2 regions of the Nocardiopsis sp. NPDC055824 genome follow, and region 1 is predicted to be linked to the other one. Evidence: riboswitches for the same ligand, from Rfam matches in the RefSeq annotation. Region 1 holds a riboswitch; the other holds the start of a gene.
The links. A riboswitch is a leader RNA that binds a small molecule or an ion and turns the genes downstream of it on or off. The one in region 1 is predicted to bind glycine.

Region 1 (9,961 bases):
CCATGGCGACCCTCACTCCCCGCCGCACGGCCTCGGCGATCCGCTCGAAGGTGCGCTCGGCGAGGGCGCGCTTGGTCTCCACCGCCTTCCTCGTCATCAGGTGGACGCGGTCCTCGAAGTCGAAGGTGGCCAGCGTCGGGACCAGGAAGGTCCCCCGCTCCAGCATCAGGTCGATGCCCTCGTCGTCCACCAGGTAGCCGTGCTCGATGCTGGCCGCCCCGCCCAGGACCGCGTTGCGGATGCCCGCGGCGCCCTGCGCGTGGGCGGCGACCGGCCGACCGCCGTGGCGGGAGGCCTCCTCCACGATGACCGCGATCTCCTCCGTCGTCAGCCCCTCGTCGTCGGGGGTGTCCGACGGGCTCGACACCCCGCCCGTGGCGCACACCTTGATGACGTCCGCGCCGTCGCGCATGAGGCGCCGCGCGGCCACCCGCGCCTCCTGGGGGGAGTCGACGATCTCGGTCACCGACAGCCCGTGCGCGTGGGGGTCGTGGCCCGAGGGGAGCGTGAAGTCGGCGTGGCCGCCCGTGTGGCTCATCAGCCGCAGCGCCACACGCATGCGCGGGCCGGGCACGAGCCCGCTCTCCTGCGCGGTGCGGAACCCGGCGTCGGCCCCGCCCAGGTCGCGCACGCCGGTCACGCCCGCCGCCAGGGTGACCCGCATGCGCTCGGCGGTCTCCAGCGCGTGCAGGCTCAGCGGGATGTCGGCGTGGTTGACCGCCAGCGCCCGGCCGTCGGCCACGCCGAGGTGCACATGGGTGTCGATGAACCCGGGCAGGACGGTGCGCCCGCCCAGGGACACGGTCTCCGTCGCCCCGTCGGCCTCCGGGGCCCCGGCCGCGGGGCCGGCGTAGGCGACCGTGCCGTCCTCGACCAGCACGGCGGAGTCGGCGACCGGGCCGGCCCCGGTCCCGTCGATCAGGGTCAGGTCTCGGTACAGGGTCCTGGTGCCGGTCATGACGACTCCTCACGTCGGTGCTGCGCGGCGGCGCCGCGCGGTGCGGTGGTGCGAGTGGTGCGGGTGGTGTAGGTGGTGCGAGTGGTGCGGACGGTGCGCGTCCCCGGCGGGGAGCGCCCGGGACGTGCGGGGCCGGGGCCCGCGGACGCGGGCCCCGGCCGGGCGGTCGGATCAGATGCGCACGTTCATCCCGGGGCCGACGGGGATGCCGCCGAAGTAGAACACGGCCAGCACGCCGATCCACAGGACGGTGAACACGACCGTGAAGGGCAGGCACCGGGCGATCACGGTGCCGATGCCCGCCCTGGGCTCGTAGGCGCGCAGGAACCCCAGCATGATCACCAGGTACGGGCTGAGCGGTGACAGGACGTTCGAGGTCGAGTCGCCGATGCGGAAGGCGGCCTGGATGAACCCGGGCTCGTAGCCGAGCAGCGCGAACATCGGCACGAAGACCGACGCGAGCAGCGCCCACATCGCCGACCCGGAGATGATGAACAGGTTCACCATGAACGCCAGGAGGATGAAGCACAGGATCGCGCCGAAGCCCGTGAACCCGGTCGCCTCCAGGCCCTCCGCCCCCTGGATGGCGATCCAGCTGGACATGTTGGTCCAGTTGAACAGCGCCAGGAACTGCGCCATCACGAAGGCCAGCACGATGAACGGCGACATCTCCTTGACCGTCTGGCCCATCACGAGGGCCAGGTCCGCCCCCTTGCGGATGCTCCCGGTCACGACGCCGTAGGTGACGCCGGGGAGGAGGAGCACCATGAAGACGATGAAGACCACGGAGCTGAGCAGCGGGGACTCCGGCAGGAAGGCGCCGTCCTCGTTGCGCATCGGCGCCCCCGGGGGCAGGCACAGGGCGAGGACCGCCGCGGCGGTCAGCAGCAGGGCCGCCCCGGCCCGGCGCAGGCCGCGCCGCTCGGTGTCGGTGAGGTTCGGGTCCATGACCTTGGCCTCGGACTCCTCGGTCCCCGCCTCGGCCCGGACCTTGTCGCGGGCGATCCCCCGGCGGACCAGGGACGGCTCCAGGACGCGGTCGATCATGAACCCCGCAGCGAAGCTGAGGATCAGCGCGATGGCGAGGGTGATGAAGTAGTTGGAGATCGGGCTGACGTAGGTGCCCAGGCCCAGCGGTTCGGCGGCGGCGTTGGTGACGCCCGAGAGCAGCGCGTCGGTGCTGGTGACGAAGGGGCTGCAGCTGAACGCGGCCGTGGCCGCCGCGTAGGCGCCGAGCAGGCCCGCCACCGGGTGCCGCCCGGCGGCCTTGAACACCATGGCGGCCAGCGGCGGGATGACCACCATGGCCGCGTCGCTCATGATGCTGCCGGAGACCGCGACGAACGAGGCCACGTAGGGCAGCAGCCAGCGGGGGGCGCCGCCGAAGGCGCGCCGCACCAGCGCGGTGAGCAGCCCGGTCCGCTCGGCCACGCCGACACCGAGCAGGACGGTCAGCACGACGCCGAGCGGCGGGAACGACACGAAGTTGGTGACCAGGGACGTGGTCAGCCAGGTGATGCCCTCGGCGGAGAAGAAGCTCCTGACGGGTTGGACGCCGTCCTCGCTCCCGGGCACCTCGACCGTGGCCCCGCTGAGCGACATGACCGTCGACAGGACCGCGATGATCGCGAAGAGGATCAGGAAGAGGACGAAGGGGTCGGGGATCTTGTTGCCGACGCGCTCGATGCCGTCGAGGGAGCGCGCGAGGAGGCCGGGGCGCGCCTGGGCGGTCCCACCGCCGGTCGCGCCCTTCTTCGGGCTCTGCGTGGTCATGGTCACCTCACGGGGGGATGGGGGGCGGGGGCTGGGGGGCTCAGGCGGTGGCCGGCGGCCGGCCGGGGGCGGTGGTGTCCTTGTGGACGACGCCGTCCTTGACGACCACCGTGATGTTGGCCGGGTCTCCCGGCAGCGTGATGTCCTCCAGGGGGTCGCCCGCGCAGACGACGATGTCCGCGCGCTTGCCGACCTGGAGGGTGCCGACCCGGTCGGCGACGCCGAGGAGCTCCGCGGCCTCGCGGGTCCCGGCGAGGATCGCGCCCATGGGGGTCATGCCGTGCTCGACGAGCAGGGCCAGCTCGTGGAGGTTGCGGCCGTGCGGAAAGATGCCGGAGTCTGTGCCCAGGGCGACGCGCACCCCGGCGGCCACGGCGGCGGAGATGTTCTCGCCGAGGTGCTCCTGGAGCCTGAGCTTCTTCTCCACCGCGTAGCCCGCCGACTTCGCGGGGTCGGGCGGCGTGGTGGCGGTGGCCAGGGTGGGGACGAGGAAGGCTCCGTCGCGGAGCATCGCCTCGATGCCCTCGGCGTCGATCTCGTAGCCGTGCTCGATGCTCGTGACACCGGCGGCGAGGGCGTTGCGGATGCTGCGGGCGCTCTGGGCGTGGGCTGCGACCGGGATCCCGTGCGCGGCGGCCTCGCGGACGACGACCGTCATCTCCTCGATGTTGAGCCCGTCGTGCCAAGGGGTGTCCTGGGGGCTCCACACGCCCCCGCCGGCCATGACCTTGACGACCCCGGCGCCCTTGCGCATGACCTCGCGTGTGCCGCGCAGGGCCTCGGCGGCGCCGTCGGTGTTGATGGACACCGCGCCGCCGGGGCCCAGGACGGTGCCGAAGTCGAACCCGCAGCAGGTGCGGAAGTCGCCGTGGCCGCCGGTGGGCCCGAGCGCGCGGTACGCGGTGGTGATGCGGGGGCCGGCGACGATGCCCTCCTCGACCGCGCGGACCACCGCGAGGTCGAGGCCCGCGAGGTCGCGGACGCTGGTCACGCCGGCGTCGAGGGTGGCGCGCAGCCGGGGGATGGCCGTGTAGTAGCCGTAGTGCGGCGGCTGGTGGAGGAACGCGGCGGGGTTCATGCCGTCGCCCCCCATGGTCATGTGCACGTGGGCGTCGACGAACCCGGGGAGGACGGTGCCGCCGCGGGCGTCGATCTCCCGGTGCGGCGCGGTGATCTCGGGCGCGTCGGCGGCGGGTCCCATCCAGTCGATGCGGCCGCCGCGGGCCACGACCACCCAGTCCTCGCGCGGTCCGGCGCCGGTCGCGTCCACGACCGTCCCGTTGCGAAAGACGACAGCGGTGTCCTCCGAAGCCATCGGCGCCACCTTCACCCTTCTCCTCGCCAGATCTCGGACATTGATTCCATAATGCGAAATCAACACTCCGGCCATGGTTAACATTCTGGAAATACGCAGCTCAGGGCCGTTTGACGGCTGTGCGAAAACCTACGCTCGGCCACCCCTAAGATGCCCAGATCGCCGGAAAAGAGTTTTTCGAGGTCGCTGATGCAGGAATCCACCACACCCAACGAGTTCGACCTGTCGCTGGTCAACGCCCTGCAGATGGCGCCCCGCGCCTCCTGGGCCGAGCTGTCGCCGATCCTGGAGGCGGACCCGACCACGCTCGCGCGCAGGTGGAGGCGGTTGGAGGAGGAGGGGCTGGCGAGGATCGCCGTCTTCCCGCGGCAGCGCGTGATGGCGCGGCGCAACCTGTCCTACGTCGAACTCAGCTGCCGCAACGGCACCGTCGAGCGGGTGGCCGCCGCCCTGGCGCAGGACCGGGACACCCTCAGCATCCAGTTCGTGGCCGGGTCGCACCAGCTGATGCTCACCGTGGTCCCCGGCGCGGGACTGGCCGACTACCTGCTCAACTGGGTCGGCGGGTTCCCCGACGTGGTGTCCTACCGGGTGCACGTCGTGACGGAGGTGCCCCGGGAGGCCTACCTGTGGCAGGTCCGCGCCCTGTCCCCGCACCAGCGGCGCCGGCTGCGGGCCCTCTCCCCCGTGCGGGGACCCCGGCCGGGCGACGAGCGCGTCACACCCCTCGACCAGCGGATCATCGACCTCCTGTGCGTCGACGCGCGCCTCGGGTACCAGCACATCGCCGAACGCCTCGACATCGCGCCCACGACCGCCGCGCGGCGCGTCAACCGGCTCCTGCGCCAGGCGCTCGTCGGGCTGCGCTGCGACATCTCCCGCGCCCGCATGGGCTGGCACGCGGCCGCCACCCTCTGGGGAACCGTCGACCCCCGCGTCCTGGAGGGCGCCAGCGACCTGGGCGAGCGCATCCCCGAAGTACGCCTGTGCACCACCATCGCCGGGCCCGAGAACACCCTCTTCATCCTGTGGCTGCGCAACGCCCCCGACCTGACCCGGGTGGAGCGCCAGCTCCTGGAGGAGCTGCCCGGCCTGCGCATCGCGGACCGGCGGATGACCCTGCGCACCTTCAAGTTCATGGGCGGGGTGATGGACGCCGAGCAGCGCTTCACCCGATCGGTCCCCGTCCAGCTGCTCCCGGCCGGGACCCCCTGACGGCGGCGCGCCCGGTCAGTCCCCGGCGGCCCCGCCCGGCAGCGCGCCCAGCTCCACCAGCAGCTCCCGGGCCAGGGGCTCCCGCAGCTCCGCGTTCGCGTCGTCGTCCATCTCGATGCGCAGGGCGAACGTGTACAGGTCCTCCCCGCGCTCCACCCAGCCGACCCACCAGCCGGGGGCCGGATCGACGTCCACCGCCCAACCGCTCTTGGCGAAGAGCGCGTGGCCGTCACCCTCCTCCACCAGGGCGATCTCGCGCAGCGCCTCCTGGTGGGCCGCGTCCACCGGCAGCTCCGAACGGGCCAGCGAGGCCAGGAACTCGGTCTGCTCCACGGCGGAGACCTCCAGCGGACCGTCCAGCCAGAACCGGTCCTCCACGTCCTCGCCGCCGATGTCCCGGTTCCCGTAGTCGAAGCGGTCCACCCAGGCCGCCATCCGCTCGTGCCCCACCCTGCGGGCCAGCTCCTGGTAGACGGGGAAGTTCGAGGCGGGGAACGCCTCCCTCAGGGACATGTCCTGTTCCCATGCCTCGACGGGCTGCGGCCCGCCGCCGTGGGGCAGCACCTCGTCCAGTCCCGACACCGCGCCCGTCTCCAGGCCGATCAGGGTGTTGGCCAGCTTGAACGTGGACGCGGGCACCGCGCGCTCGTAGGCCGCCTCCGCCCCGACGAGGGTCGACTCCCTGGCACGGGTGTCGTGGAGCACGAACGTGCCCTCCACGCCGGCCTCGGCGAACACCGACTCCAGGTCCTGGCGCTCCACCGCGGCGACGTCGCCCCGCCGCTCGTGCGCGCTCGCCTCCAGCCGCCCCTCGGACGGCGCCTCCGGCCCGCCACCGCCGCCCTGCGCGCACCCGCTGCCCGCGGTCAGCCCGAGGACGCACGCCGCGGCCAGCACCGCCGTGCCGTGCACGGCCGCCGGCCGCCCCCCTCGGCGCGCCGCCCGCGCCCGTCCGCCCGTCTCCCGGTTCCCGTCGGCTCGCACCCGTCATCCCTCCCACGCAGGAAGTCCGTCCCCGGCTCACGCTAACCCCCGGAGCCCCCCTCCGCGACGGGTTCGGCCCGACTCCCGCGGCCGGGCAGCAGCTCCCCCCGGGGCCGTGCCGCGCCCCGCCCCCGGCTCCCGCCCCGGCCCGGGCACCTTTGGGGGCCGTGTGCGCCCGCTGCTAGGCTGAACGTGTTGCTGACCCCGTACGGGAGAGTGCCCGCGTAGCCATCTCGGGCCGCCGAAGGAGCAATCCCTCCCCACGACAACCTCTCAGGCACAGCGGACCGTACGGGCGAGACCACTCTGGAAAGCAGGGACCAGCGTCCCTCGCCGAAGGTGCAAGCCACGCCGAGCGCGCGGCGAAGCTCTCAGGCACAGATGACAGAGGGGGAGGATGGCAACGCCTCTGCACGACACGACGCCCATCCTCTCGGGAGTGCCCATGTCCGATCCCGCATCAGCGCCGCGCGCCACCGCGCTCCGCGAGGTCCACGAGAAGGCCGGCGCCACGCTGGTCGACTTCGCCGGATGGCTCATGCCGCTGCGCTACGGCAGCGAGACCGCCGAGCACAAGGCGGTCCGCGAGGCCGCCGGGCTCTTCGACCTCTCCCACATGGGCGAGATCCGCCTCACCGGCCCGCAGGCCGCCGAAGCCCTCGACTTCGCCCTGGTCGGCCACCTGTCCCAGGTCAAGGTCGGCCGTGCCCGCTACACCATGATCACCGACGCCGGGGGCGGCGTCCTGGACGACCTCATCGTCTACCGGCTGGGCGAGGGGGAGTACCTCGTCGTGGCCAACGCCGCCAACGTGCCCGTGGTCGCCGCCGCGCTGGCCGAACGCGCCGAGGGCTTCGACGTCGAGGTGGCGGACGAGTCCGCCGACCACGCCCTGATCGCGATCCAGGGGCCGCGCGCGGTCGAGATCCTCGCGCCGCTCACCGACGCGGACCTGGACGGCATCCGCTACTACGCGGGGTACGAGCACACCGTCGCCGGCCAACCCGTCCTGCTCGCACGCACCGGGTACACCGGCGAGGACGGCTTCGAGATCTTCGTCCGGCCCGCCGCGAAGGCCCCCCTGGTCTGGGAAGCCCTGATGGCCGAGGGGGAACGGCACGGGCTCGTCCCGGCCGGGCTGTCGGCCCGCGACACCCTCCGCATGGAGGCCGGGATGCCGCTGTACGGGCAGGAGCTCACCGCGGAGCTCACCCCCTTCGACGCCGGACTGGGCCGCGTGGTCAAGTTCGAGAAGGAGGGCGACTTCGTGGGCCGCGGTGCCCTGGAGGAGGCCTCCCGCACCGCCCGCCCCCGCCGCCTCATCGGCCTCGTCGCGCGCGGGCGCCGCCCGCTGCGCAAGGGCCAGGACGTCCTCCGCGACGGCGAGACCGTCGGAACCCTCACCAGCGGCGCGCCCTCCCCCACCCTGGGCCGCCCCATCGCCATGGCCTACGTGGACGGCGACCTCGACACCTCGACCGGCGCGTTCACCGTGGACGTGCGCGGAAGGGGCGAGGACGTCGACGTGGTCGAGCTGCCGTTCTACAAGCGGCAGCCGTAGCAGCAGGGGCCTTCACACCCCGAAGGCCCGCGCGCCCCGCGCGGCCGGATCCCCTGACCGGGGACCGGCACGCACGTGGCGCGACCGGGCGTAGGCCGGGCCGGGCAGCACAGGTGCACGGCAGGAAAATGGAACACCTCCAAGGAGAGTTGAAGTGAGCGTTCCCACGGAGCTGGGTTACACGGCCAAACACGAGTGGGTCGCGGTCGAGAACGGGATCGCCACCGTCGGGATCACCTCGTTCGCCGCCGAGTCCCTGGGCGACATCGTCTTCGTCGAGCTGCCCGAGGTCGGCAGCGAGGTGACCGCCGGTGAGCCGAGCGGCGAGGTGGAGTCCACCAAGTCCGTCAGCGACATCTACTCGCCGGTCAGCGGCGAGGTCGTCGAGGTCAACGAGTCCCTCGAGGACGCGCCCGAGACGATCAACACCGCCCCCTTCGAGGGCGGCTGGCTGTTCAGGGCCCGGCTCGCCGAGGAGCCCTCCGGGCTGCTCTCCGCCGAGGAGTACACGAAGCTGACCGAAGGCGAGGAGTAGGCCCCCGATGGCTACTGACAACACGCTCAACCAGACACTGGGCGAACTGGACCCCGAGGTGTCGGCCGCGGTCGACGCGGAGCTGGCCCGCCAGCGCGACACCCTGGAGATGATCGCCTCGGAGAACTTCGCCCCCCAGGCGGTGATCGAGGCGCAGGGCACCGTCCTGACCAACAAGTACGCGGAGGGCTACCCCGGCCGCCGCTACTACGGCGGGTGCGAGCACGTCGACGTCGTCGAGCAGCTCGCGATCGACCGCGCCAAGGCGCTGTTCGGCGCCGAGCACGCGAACGTGCAGCCGCACTCGGGCGCGCAGGCCAACACGGCCGTGTACTTCGCACTGCTCAAGCCGGGCGACACCATCCTGGGCCTGGACCTGGCCCACGGCGGCCACCTCACCCACGGCATGCGGATCAACTACTCCGGCAAGATCCTCAACGCGGTCGCCTACCACGTGCGCGACGAGGACGGCACCGTCGACTACGACGAGGTCCAGGCGCTCGCCAAGGAGCACCAGCCGAAGATGATCGTCGCCGGCTGGTCGGCGTACCCGCGCCAGCTGGACTTCGCCCGCTTCCGGGAGATCGCGGACTCCGTCGGCGCCCTGCTGATGGTGGACATGGCGCACTTCGCCGGCCTGGTCGCCGCCGGGCTGCACCCCAACCCGGTGCCGTTCGCCGACGTGGTCACCACCACCACGCACAAGACGCTGGGCGGGCCGCGCGGCGGCATGATCCTCGCGAAGTCGGAGTACGGCAAGAAGATCAACTCCGCGGTGTTCCCCGGCATGCAGGGCGGCCCGCTGGAGCACGTGATCGCCGCCAAGGCGGTCTCGTTCAAGGTCGCCGCGGGCGAGGAGTTCGCCGAGCGCCAGCGCCGCACCGTCAGCGGTGCGCGCCTGCTCGCCGAGCGCCTCACCCGGCCGGACATGGCCGAGGCCGGCGTCAAGGTCGCCTCCGGGGGCACGGACGTGCACCTGGTCCTGGTCGACCTGGTGGACTCCCGGCTCAACGGCCAGGAGGCCGAGGACCGCCTGCACGGCATCGGGATCACGGTCAACCGCAACGCGGTGCCCAACGACCCGCGTCCGCCGATGGTCACCTCCGGTCTGCGGATCGGCACTCCGGCCCTGGCCACCCGCGGGTTCGGCGACGAGGACTTCGCCGAGGTCGCCGACGTCATCGCCGAGGCGCTCAAGCCGGAGTTCGACGCCGACGCCCTGAGCGGCAGGGTCCGTGCCCTGACCGCCAAGTACCCGCTCTACCCCAACCTGTAGGGCGCCCGCCGTGCGGGGCCCCGGGCCCCGCACGGCACCCCTGCTCCCCGGGCCCTGTACTCAACGAGGAGGACAGCCATGGCCATCAGCGCGTTCGACCTGTTCAAGATCGGCATCGGGCCGTCCAGCTCGCACACGGTCGGCCCGATGAAGGCGGCCCGCACGTTCGCCACCGGGCTGCGCGAGGCGGGCACGGCCGACCGGACCGCCCGTGTCCGGGCCGAGCTGTACGGATCCCTGGCGCTCACCGGCAAGGGGCACGGCAGCGACACCGCCGTGGTGCTGGGGCTGATGGGCCACACCCCCGAGCACGTGGACGTGGACGGGGTTTCCGAGCTCGTCGA
Region 2 (9,961 bases), on a different contig from region 1:
TTCCTGCGCTTCGACGAGGTGTTCTGGGGCGACGCGGAGGTCATCGTCCACCTGGGCGCGGAGGAGGGCACCTGGTTCCACTGGTACGCGGGCCAGCGGGTCCTCGGGGCGCCGGTCCTGGTCAGCCGCAACGGCGGCAACGCGGCCCGGTTCCTGGAGGGGAAGGAGGACGGCGAGGTGGTCGAGCACGCGATGGCCACCCTGCGCGGCATGTTCCGCAAGGCGCCGGACCCGGTGGACCACCTGGTGACCCACTGGGGGGACGACCCGTTCGCGCGGGGCGCCTTCTCCTACACGGCCGTCGGCTCGGGCGACGCGGACCGGGTGGCGCTCGACAACCCGGTGGGGGACAGCCTGTTCTTCGCGGGGGAGGCGACCGAGATCGAGCACACCGCCACGGTGCACGGCGCCCTGCTGTCGGGCCGCCGCGCGGCCGACCGCATCCTCACGCTCTAGCGGCCCCCGCGGTGTCCGGGGGAGCGGCCGCGCCGGGGGAGGCCCGTGCGGCCGGGAACCCCGGGGGAGGCCCCTTCGTTGGAACCCGTGGGAGGGAGCGGGCGCCGTGGCCGGAGGCGGCCGGATACGCGTCCGTGCTTTCCGAAACAGACACTGCGCTGGTAAAAGGCCCAAAACGTACACGGTACGATTGGCGGACGATCGTCCCTCGGGCCACGTCGGGGCCGTCGGCCCCCGTGATGGCGGGAAACGACCCACCCGCCCGTTATCGTGGGCGCCATGGGGCGATCCGCGGAAGATGGCAGACTCGAGGCGGGGGGCGATGTGGCCAGCCCGGCGGTCAGTGACCGCATCTGGACGGTTCCCAACCTGCTGAGCATGCTCCGGCTGTTGGGCGTGCCGCTGTTCCTCTGGCTCGTCCTGGTACCCCAGGCCGACTGGTGGGCGCTGCTGGTGCTCGGCTTCGCCGGGCTCAGCGACTGGCTCGACGGCAAGATCGCCCGCGCCTGGAACCAGACCTCGCGCCTGGGCACGGTCCTCGACCCGCTCGCCGACCGGCTCTACATCTTCGCCGCGCTGCTCGGCCTGGTGATCCGGGACATCGTCCCGTGGTGGCTGATGGCCATCCTCGTCCTGCGCGACGTCCTCATCCTCGGCGCGCTGCCGCTCCTGCGCCACTTCGGCTACGGGCCCCTCCCGGTGAACTTCGCCGGGAAGGCCGCCACGCTGTGCCTCCTCTACTCGTTCCCCCTGCTTTTCATCGCGGGCTACGAGTCCACCGTGGCGGATGTGGCGAGAATTATAGGTTGGGCCTTCGCGCTCTGGGGAACTGCTCTCTACTGGTGGGCCGGACTGCTCTACGCCGTACAGGGCCTGCGCCTGATGGCCCAGACCCGCCGCGACGAAAGCGCTGATCACCACGGGGACCGACCGGTCGCCGGAGACAGCGACCACGTCCGCGGCCACGACACGGATCGACCCGATCCAGCCACATCGGCGGCCGCTGACGGCGATCCTGGAGCGGTAGCCGAAGGCTCGGACCGGCCGAGCCGCCCGGATCAGGGACGGACCGGACCCTGATCCACCGACGGACCGGCTCACCGCGAGTCCTGTCGGATCGAAAGGGAGTGTCGTCTCCGTCATGAGAACATGTCCCACCGCGCGCCACGGCGCGCGCTCCGAGAACCCGTCCCCCGCCGCGTCCTCCCACGGCACCGTCCTACGGAGGCACCGGCGATGAGCACCCACGAGGAAACCCCGGAGAGCGCTTTTCAGGCGCCTCCCATGAAGGCCGTCGTGATGGCCGGCGGCGAGGGGACCCGCCTCCGCCCCATGACCGCCAACCAGCCCAAACCCCTGCTTCCGGTGGTCAACAAGCCCATCATGGAGCACGTGCTCCGCCTGCTGCGCAAGCACGGTTTCACCGAGACCGTGGTCACCGTCCAGTTCCTGGCCACCCTCATCCGCAACTACTTCGGGGACGGCGAGGAGCTCGGGATGAAGCTCCACTACGTCGCCGAGGAGGTCCCCCTCGGCACCGCGGGCAGCGTCAAGAACGCGGAGGAGCACCTGCGCGGGGAGCCGTTCATCGTCATCTCCGGCGACGCGCTCACCGACATCGACCTCACCGACATGGTGCGCTTCCACAAGGAGAGCGGCGCCAAGGTCACCATCGCGCTCAAGCGGGTCCCCAACCCGCTGGAGTTCGGCATCATCATCGTCGACGAGCAGGGCCGGATCCAGCGCTTCCTGGAGAAGCCCACCTGGGGCCAGGTCTTCTCCGACACCGTCAACACCGGCATCTACATCATGGAGCCGGACGTCCTGGACCGGGTCGCCGAGGGGGAGGTGGTCGACTGGTCGGGCGACGTCTTCCCCCAGCTCCTGGAGGAGGGCGAGCCCCTCTACGGCTACATCGCCGACGGCTACTGGGAGGACGTGGGCACCCACGAGAGCTACCTGAGCGCCCAGGCCGACGTGCTGTCCGGCAAGGTGGACGTCGACATCGACGGCTTCGAGGTCTCTCCCGGGGTGTGGGTCGGCGAGGGGTCGGAGGTCCACCCCCGCGCGATCCTCAAGGGCCCGCTCTTCATCGGCGACTACGCCAAGGTCGAGGCGGGCGCCGAGCTGCGCGAGTTCACCGTGGTCGGCAGCAACGCCGTGGTGCGGTCCGAGGCCTTCTGCCACCGCACGGTCCTGCACGACAACGTCTTCGTCGGCCGGGGCGCCAACCTGCGCGGCTGCGTCGTCGGCAAGAACACCGACGTCATGGCCGCCGCCCGGATCGAGGAGGGGGCGATCGTCGGCGAGGACTGCGTCATCGAGTCCGAGGCCTACGTCAACGCCGACGTCAAGGTCTACCCCTTCAAGACCATCGAGGCCGGCGCGGTCGTCAGCACCAACGTCATCTGGGAGTCGCGCGGGCAGCGCTCGCTGTTCGGCCCCCGCGGCGTGTCCGGGCTGATCAACGTCGAGATCACCCCCGAGCTGGCGGTGCGCCTGGCCAACGCCTACGCCACCACCCTGAAGAAGGGCGCGCTCGTCACCACGTCCCGTGACGTGTCCCGGGCCGCCCGGACGCTCAAGCGCGCGGTGATCAGCGCGCTCACGGCCGCCGCCATCGACGTGCGCGACCTGGAGGTGGTGCCGCTGCCCGTGGCGCGCTTCCACACCTCCCAGAGCGGGGTCAGCGGAGGCATCACGCTCCGCACCACCCCGGGCGACCCGGAGTCGGTGGACATCCTCTTCCTGGACGGGGGCGGGGCCGACCTGTCGCCGGCGGCCCAGCGCAAGCTCGACCGGGTCTTCTCCCGCGCCGAGTACCGCAGGGCCTTCCCCGGGGAGATCGGGGAGCTGACCTTCCCCTCGCGCGGTGTCGAGAACTACTCGCACGACCTGCTGCGCTCGGTCGACACCTCGGGGGTCGCCGAGGCCGGGCTCAAGGTGGTCGTCGACTGCGCGGGCGGCAGCGGCTCGCTCATCCTCCCCTCCCTGCTGGGGCGGATCGGCGTGGACGTCCTCACGGTCAACAACCGGCTCGACGAGGCCTCGCCCACCGACACCGTCGCCAAGCAGAACCGCGACCTGGAGCGGCTGGGCGAGCTCGTCTCGGGGTCGGGAGCCGACTTCGGGGTGCGCTTCGACCCCGTGGCCGAACGGCTGGCCATCGTGGACGGCAACGGCGAGCTGGTCGACAACGACCGCGCCCTGCTGGTCGTCCTGGAGCTGGTCTGCGCCGAGCGCGGGGGAGGCCGGGTGGCGCTTCCCGTCACCACGACCCGGGTCGCCGAGACGGTGGCGGCCGCGCACGGGGTCGAGGTGCACTGGACCGCCACAGCCACGGGCGAACTCACCAAGGCGGTCCAGAGCGGGGGCGAGGACGTCGTTCTGGCCGGGGACGGCCGGGGCGGTTTCGTCGTCCCCGAGTTCAGCCCGACCAGCGACGGCATCGCCGCGTTCGTCCGGCTGCTGGGACTGGTGGCCAGGGACCGCCGCTCGCTGAGCCAGATCGACCGGGCGATCCCCCAGGCGCACCTCCTGCGCCGTTCGGTGCCCACCCCCTGGGCGGTCAAGGGGAGCGTCATGCGCGCCGTCGTGGAGGCGGCTGGGGACCGTCGGCTGGACACCACGGACGGCGTCCGCGTCCTGGAGTCCGACGGCAGCTGGGCGCTCGTCCTCCCGGACACGGCGGAGGCCGTGACCCATCTTTGGGCCGAAGGTCCCGACTCCGACACCGCTCACCGCCTGCTGGACGAGTGGGCGGCCGTGGTCGAACGGGCCGAGGGCTGACCGGTGCGACGCGCGGGCGAGGGCGGTCCCCCCGTCCCCGCCCGTGCGTCGCGCCCGGGGCGGTCACGGCCCTCCGGGCCGCCCTTTTGAGGGATAAAATGGACATATCACCAGGTTGAGGCCGTCCGATGACGGCAGTGCGAATCCGTGGGGGTTCACCGAGAACCAAATCCCCCGGAGGAGCATCAGCATCAGGACAGGTGTTTCACTGTCCCGAGGCCGGCCACCGGTGGAGGCGGCGCCCCGGGCGCCGGGTCCACCGATCCCCGCGCCGCACGAGCGGCCGGGGCGCCTACGGCAGGCCGAGGAGGAGCGAAACCCTTCCTGGACAGGGATATGGTTTAAAGTCGAGTGTTCCCTGGAGCGCCGCGTCGCCCACCGGACCGGGTATCCCGGCAACGGCGGACACCCTGACCGGGGGTGACGAGGAGTACGACACGGGGGATGAGACCTAGCGACCGACCGTGTGAGGCGCACCGCTGCCGCGACAGCGAACCGCCCCACCACGTGCCGGGCGACGTGTGGACCAGGTGTCCGCGCGGGACCCGGGGCGTGTCACCGATCAGCCGAATCAAGCACCGCCCCGTGCGGTAGGAGGCCGAGCCGACCTATGTCGAGCGTTTACTGCACGCAGTGCGGTCACGCCGTTGCGGATGATGCCCGTTTCTGCTCCCACTGTGGAACCCCCGTCCGCAGGGCCGAACAGCAGGGCCCCCGACCCGGTTCGGGTGGGGACGCCGCCGGAGACGTCACGTCCACCATCTCCATCTCGGGGATACAGGCCCTGGAGGAGGAGGAGTCCGGCGACGAGCTGGGCGGTGACGACCCCGCCAACGCCGACGCCCTGCCTCCGGGCACGGCGCTGCTCGTTGTCAGGCGTGGCCCCAACGCGGGAAGCCGCTTCCTGCTGGACAGCGACGTGACCACCGCCGGACGGCATCCCAACAGTGACATCTTCCTTGACGACGTCACCGTGTCCCGACGCCACGTGGAGTTCTTCCGCCGCGGCGACGGGTTCGGCGTCCGCGACGTGGGCAGCCTCAACGGCACCTACGTCAACCGTGAGCCGGTCGACGAGGCCCAACTCGGTGGTGGGGACGAGATCCAGATCGGCAAGTTCCGCATGGTTCTGCTGACCAAGCCGCGCCGCTGAGGGGTCGCTGACCACGGACGACGGCGGCGGGTGGGCCGATGAGGTTTGCGGCCCCCCGCCGCCGGAGAGCTTTGTAACGAAGGGTGCCGATTTCGCCTTCGGGTCCTGAATCCGACGGCGGTCAGGTGACGAGCGCCCATCCGGTATGACGACGCGTGGGACGGAGCCGCTGTGAAGCACATGGAGGTTGTCGGCGTCCGGGTCGAGATGCCCTCGAACCAGCCGATAGTCCTGCTCAAGGAATCCGAGGGGGACCGCTACCTGCCGATCTGGATCGGCGGCGTGGAGGCGACCGCGATCGCGCTGGCACAACAGGGCGTCGCGCCGGCCAGGCCGCTCACCCACGACCTGTTCAGGGATGTCCTGGACGCCCTGGACACCGGCCTCACCACGGTGAACATCACCGGTCTCAGCGACGGCATCTTCTACGCCGAGCTGGTCTTCAGCAACGGCGTGGAGGTCAGCGCCCGCCCCTCCGACTCCATCGCCCTCGCCTTACGCACGGGTGCGCCGATCTACGCCCACGAGGACGTGATCGCCGAGGCCGGGATGCCGATCCCGGACGAGCAGGAGGACCAGGTCGAGGCGTTCCGGGAGTTCCTGGACAACATCTCGCCCGAGGACTTCGGCAGGAAGGCCGAATAGACCGCTGCGGGGTCCGTGCGGCGAGGGCTCCGACCAGCGTGGAAGCAGAAGGGACACAGCTGCGACCTGCGGCTTTGTCCGACGTGCCGGTGATAGATTGGGCTGGGGAAGTGACCGTGGCGGTCAGGGCCGAAACCCGTGGAGGCGCACAGGGCGCCTCCGGGCGGGCCCCGGGGCACCAACGGCGCGCGCACTTGGCGACGCGCCGGGTCCTGTCGTTGACGCTGCCGGTCGGTAGTCCTACCGTCAGTGCAGTGGAACCCGCGGCGCACCCATCCCCTGAGTGGATATCCCCTGTCGAGGCCGCCGCGGGACGAGAAGCCGGAGGTCGGCGTGGCGGTAGCGAGCGGCAAGCGGAATCCCCATGACAGGCGGTCCGCGCTGCGGCTAGCGGGGCAGCAGGGCCTACTGTGCGAAGAGGACGTGGTGGCGCGGCCTATGGACGTCGGGTATCGGGGCCCAGCGGCGTGTACCGCCGCCGGGATCACCTACCGTCAGCTCGACTACTGGGCGAGAACCGGCCTGGTCGAGCCGAGCGTGCGTACCGGAGCCCAGAACGCCCCCCTGTACAGCCTGCCCGACATCCTGATGCTCAAGGTGGCCAAGCGGCTGCTGGACACGGGCATATCGCTGCAGCAGATCCGGACCGCGGTGGACCACCTGCGCGGACGCCCCGCCCCCGACCTGGCCCGCATCACCCTCATGAGCGACGGCGTCAGCGTCTACGAGTGCACCTCCCCCGACGAGGTCGTGGACCTCATGCAGCGCGGCCAGGGCATGTTCGGCCTGGCGCTGGCCCACGTGTGGCGTGAGCTGGAGGAGGCACTGGGCGTGGTCCCCGACGAGGAGCGGACCGAGCTCCCCTCCGCGCCCCCGCCGGTGGACGAACTCGCCAGGCGGCGCAGGGAGCGCCGGACGGGCTGACCCCGGGGACCTCCGGGCATCCACCGGTGTCGCCCGCGCGCGCCGGAGCAGGCAGGTATTCGAGAGCCGTTCCCCGGCCGTGCTGTGCCCGGCCCGTGCCCGGACGACCGCGGGCCTGCGGTGTGCCCGGGGGCCGAGCAGGGAGCGGCCGCCCGCCCGGTCCGCCGTCGAGGCCCCGGGCGCGGGGACCCGGCGCCCGAGGCCGCCCCGTCGGCGGCGGGGACCGTTCCGGCGACCGCACCGGCAAGGCAGGGGTGTACGCGGACCCCCCGACAGGTGGCGGACCCCTGTGCGCACCGGTGCGCACAGGTGGCCGAAACGCGTGGGCGGGCTCTGCGCCTGCGGTGATGATCGAGTACCGTCGTACTCACAACAGGGACGAAGGGTGGAATTCGCCCTGTCCCCACATGCGTACATAGCGTCAGCAGGCTGTCAATACCGCGCGGGAGAGACCCCGGCAGGGGCGCCGACGGGGCAATACTCCCCAGTAACCTCTCAGGCACCACGGACCGCGCGGAGGAGGCCGCTCTGAAGCCGGGGCACGTCCGTGCCCGGTGACAGAGGGGGAGACCGTGAGGAACACCGCCGAGTCGACTCGGCCCTGTCACCAGGAGGTCTCCGTGCCCGATCAGCCCGTGAACACCCCCGGCGCGCCCGCCCGGGTGTTCGCCGACCGCCACATCGGCCCCACCCCGGCCGAGATCCAGGAGATGCTCAAGACGGTCGGCCACGGCTCCACCGCCGAGCTCATGGCGGCGGCCGTACCGGAGTCCATCCTCACCGGCCCCGGCAGCAGCGCCCCGCTCGCCCTCCCCGACGCGATCGGGGAGGCCGAGGCCCTGGCCGAACTCCGCGACCTGGCCGCGCGCAACGACGTGCGCACCTCCCTGCTCGGCCAGGGCTACTACGGCACCTTCACCCCGCCGGTCATCCTGCGCAACATCATGGAGAACCCGGCCTGGTACACGGCCTACACGCCCTACCAGCCCGAGATCTCCCAGGGCCGCCTGGAGGCCCTGCTCAACTTCCAGACCATGGTCTGCGACCTGACCGGCCTGCCGGTCTCGGGCGCCTCCCTGCTGGACGAGTCCACCGCGGCGGCCGAGGCCATGACGCTGGCCCGCCGGGCCTCCAAGAGCAAGGCCGACGTCTTCGTCGTCGACGCCGACGTCTTCCCGCAGACCCTCCAGGTCCTGCGCACCCGCGCCGAACCCCTGGGCATCGAGGTCGTCGTCGCCGACCTGACGCAGGGCCTTCCCCAGGGCGACGCCTTCGGCGTCCTCGTCCAGTACCCGGGCTCCGGCGGCGCCGTGCGCGACCCGGGCGACGTCATCGCCGCGGCCCACGAGCGGGGGGCCCTCGCGGTGGTGGCCGCCGACATCCTCGCCCTGACCCTGCTGCGCAGCCCGGGCGACCTCGGCGCCGACATCGCGGTCGGCTCCACCCAGCGCTTCGGCGTCCCGCTCGGCTTCGGGGGCCCGCACGCCGGCTACATGGCCGTCGGGGAGAAGCTGCGCCGCCAGCTGCCCGGCCGCCTGGTCGGGGTCTCGGTGGACAACGCGGGCAAGCCCGCCTACCGGCTCGCCCTCCAGACCCGGGAACAGCACATCCGCCGCGAGAAGGCCACCAGCAACATCTGCACCGCGCAGGTGCTCCTGGCCGTCATGGCGGGGATGTACGCGGTCTACCACGGCCCCGACGGCCTGCGCGCGATCGCCCGCCAGGTGCACACCCGCACCGCGGCGCTGGCCGACGCCCTCGTCGAGCGCGGTTTCGAGATCGTCCACTCCGCCTACTTCGACACCCTGCGCGTGCGCGTGCCCAGCGCCGCCCGCGTCGTGGAGACCGCACTGGAGGCCGGGTACAACCTCCTCCCCGTCGACCAGCACACGGTCGGCGTGAGCGTGGACGAGACCACCTCCGTGGCCGACCTGGAGGCGGTGCTGGCGGCCTTCGGCGAGGCCGAGCGGGGCTCCGCCAAGGGCCTCCCCGACGTGGACCCGGAGGCCGCACGCCTCCCCGCCGAGCTGGCCAGGGAGGTCGACTACCTCGCGCACCCGGTGTTCAACACCCACCGGAGCGAGACCTCCCTGCTGCGCTACATGCGCCGCCTGTCCGACCGAGACCTGGCCCTGGACCGCACGATGATCCCGCTGGGCTCGTGCACCATGAAGCTCAACTCGACCACGGAGATGGAACCCGTCACCTGGCCCGAGTTCGCGGGCCTGCACCCGTTCGCGCCGATCGACCAGGCCGCCGGGAGCATGACCGTGATCCGCGACCTGGAGGCCTGGCTGGCCGAGGTCACCGGCTACGACGCCGTGTCCCTCCAGCCCAACGCCGGGTCCCAGGGCGAGTTCGCCGGACTGCTCGCCATCCGGGGCTACCACCGCTCGCGCGGCGAGGCCCACCGCGACGTGTGCCTCATCCCCAGCTCCGCGCACGGCACCAACGCCGCGAGCGCCGTGATGGCGGGTATGCGCGTGGCCGTCGTCGCCTGCGACGACAACGGCAACGTCGACCTGGACGACCTGCGCGCCAAGACCGCCGAGCACGCGGACGACCTGGCCGCGATCATGGTCACCTACCCGTCCACGCACGGTGTGTACGAGGACACCATCACCGAGGTGTGCCGCCTGGTCCACGAGGCCGGCGGCCAGGTGTACGTCGACGGCGCCAACCTCAACGCGCTCCTCGGCTGGGCCAAGCCGGGCGAGTTCGGCGCCGACGTCAGCCACCTCAACCTGCACAAGACGTTCTGCATCCCGCACGGGGGCGGGGGCCCGGGCGTGGGGCCGGTCGCGGTCCGCTCGCACCTGGCCGGCTTCCTGCCCAACCACCCGGCCCAGTCCGAGGCGGGCCCGCACACGGGGGTGGGCCCGGTGTCGGCCGCGCCGTTCGGTTCGGCGGGCATCCTGCCCATCTCCTGGGCGTACGTCCGGATGATGGGGGAGGAGGGCCTGCGCTCGGCCACCGAGGTCGCGGTCCTGTCCG

Region 2: another riboswitch for glycine. It lies ahead of gcvP (aminomethyl-transferring glycine dehydrogenase); the one in region 1 lies ahead of gcvT (glycine cleavage system aminomethyltransferase GcvT).

Annotation. Positions count from the first base shown of each region.
Region 1 is NZ_JBSHDN010000179.1:2,695-12,655, reverse strand. Features, by position in the region: gene ACWGL3_RS25760 (amidohydrolase family protein) at 1-958, opposite strand, end outside; gene ACWGL3_RS25755 (AbgT family transporter) at 1,130-2,731, opposite strand; gene ACWGL3_RS25750 (metal-dependent hydrolase family protein) at 2,772-4,046, opposite strand; gene ACWGL3_RS25745 (Lrp/AsnC family transcriptional regulator) at 4,236-5,261, shown strand; gene ACWGL3_RS25740 (penicillin-binding transpeptidase domain-containing protein) at 5,277-6,173, opposite strand; glycine riboswitch at 6,445-6,545, shown strand; gene gcvT (glycine cleavage system aminomethyltransferase GcvT) at 6,691-7,806, shown strand; gene gcvH (glycine cleavage system protein GcvH) at 7,961-8,341, shown strand; gene ACWGL3_RS25725 (serine hydroxymethyltransferase) at 8,349-9,617, shown strand; gene ACWGL3_RS25720 (L-serine ammonia-lyase) at 9,696-9,961, shown strand, end outside.
Region 2 is NZ_JBSHDN010000014.1:543-10,503, reverse strand. Features, by position in the region: gene ACWGL3_RS05790 (flavin monoamine oxidase family protein) at 1-456, shown strand, start outside; gene ACWGL3_RS05785 (CDP-alcohol phosphatidyltransferase family protein) at 781-1,536, shown strand; gene ACWGL3_RS05780 (mannose-1-phosphate guanyltransferase) at 1,741-4,245, shown strand; gene ACWGL3_RS05775 (FHA domain-containing protein) at 4,856-5,398, shown strand; gene ACWGL3_RS05770 (bifunctional nuclease family protein) at 5,570-6,043, shown strand; gene ACWGL3_RS05765 (MerR family transcriptional regulator) at 6,482-6,967, shown strand; glycine riboswitch at 7,401-7,489, shown strand; gene gcvP (aminomethyl-transferring glycine dehydrogenase) at 7,588-9,961, shown strand, end outside.